Regions from separate parts of the Methylobacterium sp. M6A4_1b genome, predicted to be linked through region 2. Evidence: riboswitches for the same ligand, from Rfam matches in the RefSeq annotation. Region 2 holds a riboswitch; the other holds the start of a gene.
What was found. Region 2 has a riboswitch for cobalamin ahead of ACLBWX_RS21475 (TonB-dependent siderophore receptor). Riboswitches for the same ligand answer to the same signal wherever they lie in the genome.

Region 1 (5,567 bases), on a different contig from region 2:
CATCTTCACCGCGCGGGGCAGGTGCCCGGCCACCTCGGCGCGGACCTTGGCGCGCCCGGCCTCGTCGAGGAGGTCGGCCTTGTTCATCACCACGAGGTCGGCACAGAGGAGCTGGTCCTCGAACACCTCTTCCAGGGGATTGTCGTGATCCACGCTGGCGTCGTCCGCGCGCTGGGCGGCCAGCGCCGCCGGATCGTCGGCGAAGAAGCCGGCGGCCACGGCGGGACCGTCGATGACCGCGACCACGCCGTCGACCGTCACGCGCGAGCGGATCGCCGGCCACTGGAAGGCCTGGACCAGGGGTTTCGGCAGGGCGAGGCCCGAGGTCTCGATGAGGATGTGCTCGGGCGGATCGGCCCGGTCGAGAAGCTTGTTCAGGGCGGGGACGAAATCGTCGGCCACGGTGCAGCAGATGCAGCCGTTGGCGAGCTCGACGATATCCTCGTCGCCGCAGCCCTCGATGCCGCAGGCGGCCAGGAACGAGCCGTCGAAGCCGATATCGCCGAACTCGTTGACGATGATGGCGAGGCGCCGCCCGTTGGCGTTCTCCACGAGGTGGCGCACCAGGGTGGTCTTGCCGGCCCCGAGGAAGCCGGTGACGATGGTGCAGGGGATCTTGGCGACGAGGGTCATTCGGCGGCGTCCGGATGGGGGGTCGCCGCGACAGGCGGCAAGGGAGCGGGAAACGGCGGGATGCGGGCGACGACGCCCTTGCGGAATTCCTGGGGCCTCGCCTTCCACGGCACGATGCCGTCCGGCGTCTCGGCATAGAGCGCGAGGCCGTCCAGGATGGTGGCGGCGGATTCCACCGGGTCGAGGTCGCCGTAGACGTAGGTCCAGCGCCCCTGCGACGCCACCGCCACCGTGCAGGGCCGCTTGCAGACGGAGAGGCATTCGACGCTCTCGACCGTGATGCCGGGGTGGCCGCCGGCGCTGACGGCCTCCTGGAGGGCGGCGAGCAGGCGGGCGCCGGCGCGCGGCTCCGACGCGTCGCCCGTCGCCCGGCAGGTGGCGCAGACGTAGAGGGTCACGGGCGCGGCGGTTTCCAGCTCAGGCATGGACGGCCCGGCTCCGGCCGAACAGGCCCCAGGCCCAGCCATAGGCCAGCCCGATCACCGCCCAGAACACGAAGGCGATGCCCAGCGAGCGCGCGGCGAATTGTGCCGCGTAGGAGGCCGGCAGGTTCGAGGCGGCGTGGCTCGCCTCCGGCGCGCCCGCCAGATGCGGCGCGACGAGGAGGACGATGCCGCCCGCGATCGTGATCGGCGCCCGCCGGATCGCGATGAGATACAGCCCCACGGCGGTGGCCACGGCCGTCATCACCCACCAGAACTGGCGGTCGGCCAGGGGCGCGGCCTCCATGCCGGGGAGTTCCGGCGCGAGGCCGAGGGCGGGGGCCAGCGCCACCGCGAGAAAGCCCCCGACGGCGAAGCGCAAGCCCGTTTCGGGATTGGGCTCGCGGTTGCAGGCGAGCAGGACGGCGCCGAGCAGGAGCGCGTAGCCGACGCCGCCCACGAGCGTGGCCAGGGCCGTGAAGGCCATGCGCGGCAGGCCGGGGCCGGGCTGCCACGCGGGTGCGACCTCGCCGCCCGCGACGGACGGGTCCTTGGTGCCGTGATCGTGACCGCCGTGCACGCGCACGATCAGCGAGGCGCGGGTCGGCAGGACGGGTGCGGCGGAGGCCTGCGTCTCGTAGCGCTCGGCCGCGATGATGAGCGGCGAGGTGAGCGCGAGCTGCAGGCCCGTCGCGACGACAGCCGCGAGGAAGCCGGCGACCAGGGCCGCCGACACGAGCCGGATGATCATGAGAGGTGCTGCCTTAAGCGGAGGCGCTCAGTGGCAGGGGAAGTTCTGGCTGTGGCGGAAGTCGTGCGCCGCGTTGTGCAGCGCCATCGCCGGGGCGAAGCCCGCCATGAACACGAGGCCGAGGCCGAGGAAGGCGGCCACGAGCACGGCGCCGAGGCGCTCGTTGGTGCGGGTGCCGGTCAGGACGAGGGTGTTGGTCGACATCAGGTCATCTCCTGGCCGCCCCGCCGGCGGCCGTCACGAATCGCGCGGGTGGACGGCAGGTCCACTCTCGGAGGCAGGTCTCCTGGCTCGCGGGTCGCTGGTCCTGCCGCCTTCCCGGATCGCTCCAGTGGCCGATGGCAGTCCCGTCTCCGCTCACAGTTGCGGGGGCAGCCGCGGTTTCAGGGTCGCCCCCTCACCGCATTCCCTTTTCACCCCGTTCCCGGGGCACCGTCCGATCCACGCTTCTACGCGGTTGCCGATCTCCTGACAACGCGACCCGGGCGGTTTCGCGCCTTTGACCTCGAGCCCCGATTTCGGGCACAGCATTCCGCATGCCGCACCCCACGCCCCGAATGACCCTCGTGCTCGGAGGCGCGCGCTCGGGTAAGAGTGCTCACGCCGAGGCGCTGATCGAGGCGTTCCCGCGACCCTGGCTCTACCTCGCCACCGCCCAGGCCTGGGACGATGAGATGCGGGCGCGCATCGCGCTCCACCGCGACCGCCGCCCGGACGGCTGGATCACGCAGGACGTGCCGCTCGCCTTGGCCGAGGCGGTCGCCGCCGCGACCGGGCCGGTGCTCGTCGATTGCCTGACCCTCTGGCTCACCAACCTGATCCTGTCGGAGGCCGACCTGGAGGCCGCCACCGCCGCGCTGCTCGCGGCCTGCGCGGCGGCGCCCGGCCCGGTGGTCCTCGTCGGCAACGAGGTCGGCCTCGGGATCGTGCCGGAGAATGCGCTGGCCCGCCGCTTCCGCGACGCCGCCGGACGCCTGCACCAGCGCCTCGCGGCGCAGGCGGACCGCGTGGTGCTCACGGTGGCGGGCCTTCCCCTGATCGTGAAACCCCAGCCCGGAGCCACCCCATGAACGATGCCGACCGCCATCGCGAGAAGATGGAGAAGCGCAAGGCCGTGCAGGACGCTGAGGTTGCGGAGAAGACGATCGAGAAGGGGCTCCTGATCGTCAATACCGGCCCGGGCAAGGGCAAGACCACGGCGGCGCTCGGGTTGATGCTGCGGGCCCTCGGCCATGGCTGGCGGGTCGGCGTCGTGCAGTTCATCAAGGGCGCCTGGGACACGGGCGAGAAGCACGCCCTCAAGGCCTTCGGCGATCGGATCGACTGGCACACCCTCGGCGAGGGCTTCACCTGGGAGACCCAGGACAAGGCCCGCGACATCGCCGCCGCCGAGCATGCCTGGGCCAAGGCCCTCGACCTCATGGCCGACCCGACGATCCGCCTGGTGGTGCTGGACGAACTCAACATCGCGCTGCGCTACGACTACCTGGACCTCGACGCCGTGGTGGCGGCCTTCCGGGCGCGCCGACCGGACCTCCACGTCATCGTCACGGGGCGCAACGCCAAGCCGGCCCTGATCGAGGCCGCCGACCTCGTCACCGAGATGGGCAGCGTGAAGCACCACTTCGCCGCCGGGGTGAGGGCGCAGGAGGGGATCGAGTTCTGATGCGGGTGGCCATCGCTGCTGTCGCGCTGTCCATGCTGGCGGGAACCCACGGAGTCCGCGCCGATCCTGCGCCGACCTGGCCCGCCACCTATCTCGGCCGCGTCGAGGCCCTGGCGGTGATGGAGGGGCTGCTCGCCCGGCTGCTCGCCAGCCGCTCCGCCACCGCGACCCTCGAAGGGTGGTGCGCCGAGCATGGGATGGCCGCCAAGCCCCGGCTCGCGGCGAATCTGCAGCGCGGGCTGGACAAGCCGGCCTCGGACGAGACCCGACGGCGCCTGAATGCCGGCTCGGACACGGTCCTCCGCTACCGTCAGGTGAAGCTCGCCTGCGGCGACCACGTCCTGTCCGAGGCGGACAACTGGTACGTGCCGGAACGCCTGACGCCGGAGATGAACCGCCTCCTCGCGACGACCGACACGCCGTTCGGCCGGGCGGTCCAGGCCCTCGGCACGACGCGGCAGACCATCGGTGCGGAGTTCCTGTGGCAGCCCCTGCCGCACGGGTGGGAGCAGGCGCCACCCCCGGCTGCGACCTGCGGCGCCCTCGCGATCCCCGACCAGCTGTTCCGGCACCGGGCCGTGCTGTTCACGGCGGAACGGGTGCCGTTCGCGGAGGTCGTCGAGACCTATGGGGCCGCCGTCCTGGCCTTTCATCGCGCCGTGCGGCCAGCCGATCCGGCCTGCGCCGCGTCCCCGTCGGCGCGGCCTCAGCCATGACCCGCGCCATCATGATCCAGGGCACCGGCTCGGATGTCGGCAAGTCGCTGATCGTGGCCGGTTTGTGCCGGGTCTTCGCGCGCCGGGGACTCGCCGTGCGGCCCTTCAAGCCGCAGAACATGTCGAACAACGCCGCCGTCACCGCCGATGGCGGCGAGATCGGGCGGGCGCAGGCGCTGCAGGCTCGGGCGGCCGGGGTAGCGCTCTCGGTGCACATGAACCCGGTGCTGCTCAAGCCGCAGAGCGAGACCGGCAGCCAGGTCGTGGTTCAGGGCCGCATGGTCGGCACCGCCAAGGCGCGGGACTACCAAGCCTGGAAGCCGCGCCTCCTCGCCTCCGTGCTGGAGAGCTTTTCGCATCTGAAGGCCGAGGCCGATCTCGTGGTGGTGGAGGGCGCGGGTTCGGCCTCGGAGGTCAACCTGCGGGCCGGCGACATCGCCAATATGGGCTTTGCCCGCGCCACCGGCACGCCCGTGATCCTGCTCGGCGACATCGACCGGGGCGGCGTCATCGCCAGCCTCGTCGGCACGAAGGCGGTCATCGACCCCGCGGATGCCGCGATGATCCGGGGGTTCCTCGTCAACCGCTTCCGCGGCGATCCGAGCCTCTTCGCGGACGGCATGGCCACCATCGCGCAGGCGACCGGCTGGCCGAGCTTCGGGCTGATCCCGCACTTTCCCGACGCGGCCCGCCTGCCGGCGGAGGACGCGCTCGGCCTCGCGGGCTCCGGCGCCGGGGCGGCCCGGCGCAAGGTCGTGGCCGTGCCGGTGCTGCCGCGCATCGCCAATTTCGACGACCTCGACCCGCTCCGGGCCGAGCCCGACGTGGCGGTGGTGCTCGTGCGCCCGGGCGAACCGATCCCGGTGGCCGACCTCGTGCTGCTGCCGGGCTCGAAGACCACCATCGACGACCTCGAAGCCCTCCGCGCCGAGGGCTGGGACATCGACATCCGCGCCCATGTCCGCCGCGGCGGGCGGGTGCTCGGGCTCTGCGGCGGCTACCAGATGCTCGGCCGGCGCATCGACGACCCGCACGGCATCGAAGGCGCGCCCCGCTCGGTGCCGGGCCTCGGGCTCCTCGACATCGAGACCGTGATGACGCCGCTCAAGCACCTCGCGGCCGTCACCGGTACCAGCCTGCCGGACGGCGTGCCGTTCGTGGGCTACGAGATGCATGTCGGCGACACCACCGGGCCGGATACGGCGCGTCCGGCGATCCGGCTCGCGGACGGTCGCTCCGACGGCGCGGTCTCGGCCGACGGCCGCGTGACCGGCACCTACGTGCATGGCCTGTTCGCCGACGACCGCCAGCGCGGCGCCTGGCTCGCCCGCCTCGGGGCGGCCCCGAGCGGGCTCGCCTACGAAGCCGGCATCGAGGCG
Region 2 (5,567 bases):
GCGGGTCCCCGCGCCAAGCACGCGTCCTACCTCGCCGGCCTCATCGCCGATCCGCACATGCTCCCCCTGATCGGCAGCTTCGGCGACGACCCTTTCGGCTATTTCGAGGTGTACTGGGCCAAGGAGAACCGCCTCGCGCCGTTCTACGAGGTGCGCGACTACGATCGCGGCTGGCACGTGCTGGTGGGCGAGGACCGGTTCCGTGGCCGGGCCTACGTCTCCGCCTGGCTGCCCTCGCTGATGCACGCCCTCTTCCTCGACGATGCGCGCACCGACCGGATCGTCGGCGAGCCCCGGGCCGATCACGTCCAGCAGCTGCGCAACCTCGAACGCTCGGGCTTCGCCCGCATCAAGACCTTCGATTTTCCGCACAAGCGCGCCGCCCTGGTGATGCTGCTGCGCGAGCGCTTCTTCGGCGAGCGGCTGTGGGCGCCGAACCTGCCGCAGGCGCAGCCCGCGTGCGGGGACGACGCGACCGTCGCAGGGCGCGCTCTGGGAGCCGCCGCATGACGGACGGCTATCGGTCCGACGCAGCCCTGGGCCTTCGGAGACCGGTCCCCGAGGCGGAGGCCTTCCCCTTCGCCGGTCAGGGACCGGACGGCACCGTGCAGGACGTGATCGGGATCGGCTTCGGCCCGTCGAACCTCGCCCTCGCCATCGCCCTCGACGAGGCCGGCAGCCGGAGCGGGCGCCCCGCACGGGTGCGCTACCTCGAGCGCCAGCCCGAATTTCTCTGGCACGGCGGCATGCTGCTACCCGACAGCGGCATGCAGATCTCGTTCCTGAAGGATCTCGTCACCCTGCGCGACCCGACGAGCCCGTTCAGCTTCATCAACTACCTGCACGTGCACGGCCGGTTGACCGACTACATCAACCGGAAGTCGTTCTATCCGAGCCGGATCGAGTTCAACGACTACCTGCGCTGGGTGGCGTCTCACTTCGCCGACCGGTGCGATTACGGCGAGACCGTCCTGGCGGTGGAGCCGGAGCGGACGGGCGAGACGGTGCGCCACCTCGTCGTCCGCTCGGCGGACGGCGCCGGGCGCGAGCGCCGCCGCCGGACCCGGGCCGTCGTCCTCGCCACCGGCGGCGAGCCGCGCATCCCGGAGGCCTTCGCGGGCTCCCGGGGCAATCCGCGCGTGTTCCATTCCTCCGGCTACCTTCGCAGCATCGACGCGCTGTCCCTCGCCGGCCCCGCGCCGCGCATCGCCGTGATCGGCGCCGGCCAGACCGCCGCCGAGCTATTCCTCGACCTCCAGAGCCGGCTGCCGGGCGCACGGATCGACATGATCTTCCGCGGCCAGGCCCTGAAGCCCGCCGACGACAGCCCCTTCGTCAACGAGATCTTCAATCCCGACTTCACCGACTTCGTCTACGGCCAGCCTGATTCGGGGCGCAGCGCGCTGATCGAGGAATTTCGCGGCACCAACTATTCGGTGATCGACGGCGACCTCCTGACCCGGATCTACGAGATCCTCTACCAGCAGAAGGTCGTGGGAACGGTCCGGCACGCCCTGCACCGGCGGACCCGCGTGGAGGCCGTGACCGACCACGGACCGCAGGTCGCGCTCGATCTCCTCGACGAGGCCGCGGGCGCCCGCCGCCGGGACCGCTACGACGCGGTGATCCTGGCCACCGGCTATCGGCGCGACCGGGTCCAGTCCCTGATGCCGGCCCTGGCGCCCTATCTCGCGGACGGGGGCGTCGATCGCGATTACCGGCTGCGGACGCGGCCCGGTTTCGAGCCGGCCATCTACCTGCAGGGTTTCAGCGAGGAGAGCCATGGCCTGAGCGACACCCTGCTTTCCATCCTGGTGGTTCGCGGGCAAGAGATCGCGCAAGCGCTGCTGAGGGACGCTCCCCCGGCCCGCGTCTCGGCCTGATCCCGCCCGCCCGACCGCACGCCTCGACGGACCATCCCGGATGATCGCCACGGCCTCTCCACCCGCCGATGCCCCCGCGGCCGCCCCGCCGGCGGGGGACGCGGTGGGCTACCGGCTCGACGGGGTGTCGTTCGCCGTGCCCGGGCGGCAGCTCCTCGCCCCGCTCACCCTCGATTTGCCGAGCCGGGGCGTCGTCGGCCTCGTGGGGCATAACGGTTCCGGCAAATCGACTTTGATCAAGCTGCTGGGTCGCCAGCAGCGCCCGAGCGGGGGCCGCATCAGCTTCCGGGGCCGCCCCCTCGATGCCTGGGGCGACCGGGCCTTCGCGCGCGCCGTCGCCTACCTGCCGCAGGCGACGCCTCAGGCGCCGGGACTGCTGGTGCGCGAGCTCGTCGCCATGGGCCGCTATCCCTGGCACGGAGCCCTGGGGCGGGTCGGGGCCGCCGACCGCCGGATCGTCGCCGAGGCGATGGCCCTCACCGATACGGAGACCTTCGCCGAGCGTCTCGTCGACAGCCTCTCGGGGGGCGAGCGGCAGCGGGTCTGGCTCGCCATGCTGGTGGCGCAGGATGCCGGCTGCCTCCTCCTCGACGAGCCGATCTCGGCCCTCGACGTCGCACATCAGGTCGACGTGATGGCCCTGGTCCGGCGCCTGGCCGACGCGCGCGACGTCACGGTGCTGGTGGTGCTACACGACATCAACCTGGCGGCCCGCTACTGCGACGAGATCCTCGCCCTCCACGGCGGGCGCCTCATTCGGCGCGGCTCTCCGGACGACCTCCTCACGCCGGACTCCCTCGAAGCCATCTACGGGATTCGCATGGGGATCTTCCGGCACCCCGACACCGGCGTCCCCATCGGCTTCACGCGATGAAGGCCGCCGTCGCGGTGCGTTTTCGTGCCTGGCCGACGGACGGATCGCACGATGCGGCGTGGTTGCTGGGTCGCTTCCCGAAGGATTGCTCGGAATCGAAGACGTCGAGACGCGGGAGAGCCGTGGGACGATCTTCGTGAACGCCGTCTTGTCGCCTTCCGAACACATGCGATGGGAAAGCCTCGGAGTGCGATTGACGGCGAACCGTCTCTTCGGTCTCCTTGTCTTCGACGGTTCCTCCCCGGAGGATCAAAAGGGAACGCGGTGAGGGTGCAGGCCCGAGGCCGCGGCTGCCCCCGCAACTGTAAGCGGCGAGCCCATCATCAACACGTCACTGGGTCCTCGGGCCTGGGAAGACGATGAGAGGGCCGTGACCCGCGAGCCAGGAGACCTGCCGTCAGTCGTGGTCACACGCGAGACGCGCTGGGCGGGGTGCCCCGGCGGGTGTCGGGGCGTTCGCGGACCGCGAACGGGCCGGCCTCGTTCGCGGTGACGTGCCACTGCCGAGGCCGTCCGTTTGTCCCATCGTCCATCGAATCCGTTCTGGTCCGCGCTGGCCCTGTCCTGCGCGATCCCCTCCGCCGTTGCGGCCCAGGGGACGCGCTCCGGTGAGACCGCCGTGGTGCTCGACGCCCTCTCCGTCGAGGGCACCCTGACGGCCACCCCGACCTATCGGGTGCCGGACCTCTACAGCGGGACCAAGACGGTGACGCCGCGAAGGGACGTGCCGCAGCAGGTCGACGTGGTGCCGCGCGAAGTCCTGGTCGACACCGCCGCGACGCGCGTCGAGCGCGCCCTCGACTACGTGCCGGGGGTCGGCAAGCAGAACGACTTCGGCGCCCAGAACCTCGCGCTCTACTCGGTGCGCGGCTTCGCCACCCAGGACATCTTCCAGAACGGCTTCAACATCGCCCGCGGCTACAACGGCGCGCCCGACACCCAGAACGTCCAGTCCATCGAGGTCCTGAAAGGTCCGGCCGGTGCCGTCTACGGCCGCAGCGACCCGGGCGGCACGGTCAACATCCTGACGAAGCAGCCGGTGGCCCGGTCCTTCGTGGAGATGGGCACGCTGTTCGGCAGCTTCGGCACCGCCCGGACCACGGTCGATGCCGGCGGCGCGCTGAACGAGGACGGCAGCGTCCTCTACCGCTTCAACGGCGTCCTCGCCCGCCAGGACAGCTTTCGCGATTTCGTCGACGGCGACCGGGTTCTGGTGGCGCCCGTGGTGAGCTGGCAGGTGACGCCCGACACCAAGATCACGTTCGAGGCGCAATACCTGCGCAACCGCCAGACCTTCGACCGGGGCACCGTCGCGGTGAACGATCGCCTCGGCCTCGTCCCGCGTTCGCGCTTCTTCGGCGAGCCGGGCGACGATTCCGTTTCCGAGAGCGCATTCCTGCAGGTGCGGCTGGAGCACGCCCTCAACACCGACTGGCAGCTGCGCGTCGCCGGCCACGTCAACACCGGCAGCCTCACGGGCCTGCAGACCGGCGCGACCGGCATCCTCGACGACGGCCGCACGCTCCTGCGCGAGTTCCGCCGCCACGACTTCACCTGGGGCGTCGCCATCGGCCAGGCCGAACTCACCGGTCGCTTCGAGACCGGGCCCTTCGCCCACACCCTGCTGCTCGGCCTGGAGCATGAGCGCTACAACAGCACAGAGAACCTGCAGCGCTCGACCCCGCACCTCGATCCCTTCGCCATCGACCTGTTCAACCCCGTCTACGGGAAGGCCAAGCCGCCCTTCACGCGCCGCTACGGCGCCAGCGAGAACGTCGGCAACACGGCGGTCTACCTCCAGGACCAGATCGCCCTGAGCCCGGAATGGAAGCTGCTGATCGGCAACCGCACCGACTTCTACAACCAGACCTTCCGGGACAAGGTCGCGAACGAGCGAACCGAGCAGGACCGCACCGGGTTCTCGCCCCGCGCCGGGCTCGTCTACCACCCGCTGTCGTTCCTGGCCCTCTACGGCAACGTCGCCGCCTCGTTCCGGCCCAATACCGGCTTCGACAGCGCCTCCCGGCCCTTCGCGCCGGAGACCGGGTTCGCCTACGAGGTCGGGGCCAAGCTCGATCTGTTCGACGGCCTCAGCGTCACGGCGGCCGCCTTCCACATCGAGAAGCAGAACGTCTTGACCACCGACCCGGCGGACTTCTTCTTCCAGATCGCCGCCGGTGCCGTGCGCAGCGAGGGCTTCGACGTCGGCCTGGTCGGACAGGTCACGCCCGAGTTCCGGATCATCGGCGGCTACGCCTTCATCGACGCGGCGGTCACCCGCGACGAGGTCCTGCGGGTCGGCTCGCCGCTCCTCAACATCCCGCGCCACAGCGGCTCCCTGCTCGGCATCTACGAGGTCCAGGCCGGCGACTGGACGGGCTTCGGCATCGGCGGCGGCTTCCGGGCCGTCGGCTCCCGCCTCGGCGACAGCGGCAACGAACGCTTCCGCCTGCCGGGCTACGTCCTGACGGATGCGCTGGCCTATTACCGCTACGAGAACCTGCGCTTCGGGATCAACGTCGACAACATCTTCGACGAGACCTATTACGAGCGCTCCTACAACAGCTTCTGGGTCGGCGTCGGCGAGCCGCGGCGGCTCACCGTCAGCGTGACGGCACGCTTCTGATGGCGGAGCGCGCCTCGACACCCCTCCCGCTCTCGCAGGCCCGCATCGTCTCGATCGATGCCCTGCGCGGCCTCGTCATGCTGCTCATGCTCGTCGACCACGTGCGGGAGTTCGTCTACCTGCATGCCCAGGTCCGCGACCCCATGGACCTCGCCGTCACCCCGCCCGATCTCGTGCTGACGCG

Region 1: another riboswitch for cobalamin. It lies ahead of ACLBWX_RS19275 (CbtB domain-containing protein); the one in region 2 lies ahead of ACLBWX_RS21475 (TonB-dependent siderophore receptor).

Annotation. Positions count from the first base shown of each region.
Region 1 covers NZ_JBKEZQ010000026.1:33,331-38,897, reverse strand. The annotation lists gene cobW (cobalamin biosynthesis protein CobW) at 1-633, opposite strand, end outside; gene ACLBWX_RS19285 (DUF1636 family protein) at 630-1,058, opposite strand; gene ACLBWX_RS19280 (CbtA family protein) at 1,051-1,806, opposite strand; gene ACLBWX_RS19275 (CbtB domain-containing protein) at 1,834-2,010, opposite strand; cobalamin riboswitch at 2,066-2,259, opposite strand; gene cobU (bifunctional adenosylcobinamide kinase/adenosylcobinamide-phosphate guanylyltransferase) at 2,343-2,876, shown strand; gene cobO (cob(I)yrinic acid a,c-diamide adenosyltransferase) at 2,873-3,472, shown strand; gene ACLBWX_RS19260 (hypothetical protein) at 3,472-4,188, shown strand; gene ACLBWX_RS19255 (cobyric acid synthase) at 4,185-5,567, shown strand, end outside.
Region 2 covers NZ_JBKEZQ010000039.1:9,995-15,561, reverse strand. The annotation lists gene ACLBWX_RS21490 (GNAT family N-acetyltransferase) at 1-510, shown strand, start outside; gene ACLBWX_RS21485 (lysine N(6)-hydroxylase/L-ornithine N(5)-oxygenase family protein) at 507-1,883, shown strand; gene ACLBWX_RS21480 (ATP-binding cassette domain-containing protein) at 1,924-2,757, shown strand; cobalamin riboswitch at 2,972-3,170, shown strand; gene ACLBWX_RS21475 (TonB-dependent siderophore receptor) at 3,275-5,383, shown strand; gene ACLBWX_RS21470 (DUF1624 domain-containing protein) at 5,383-5,567, shown strand, end outside.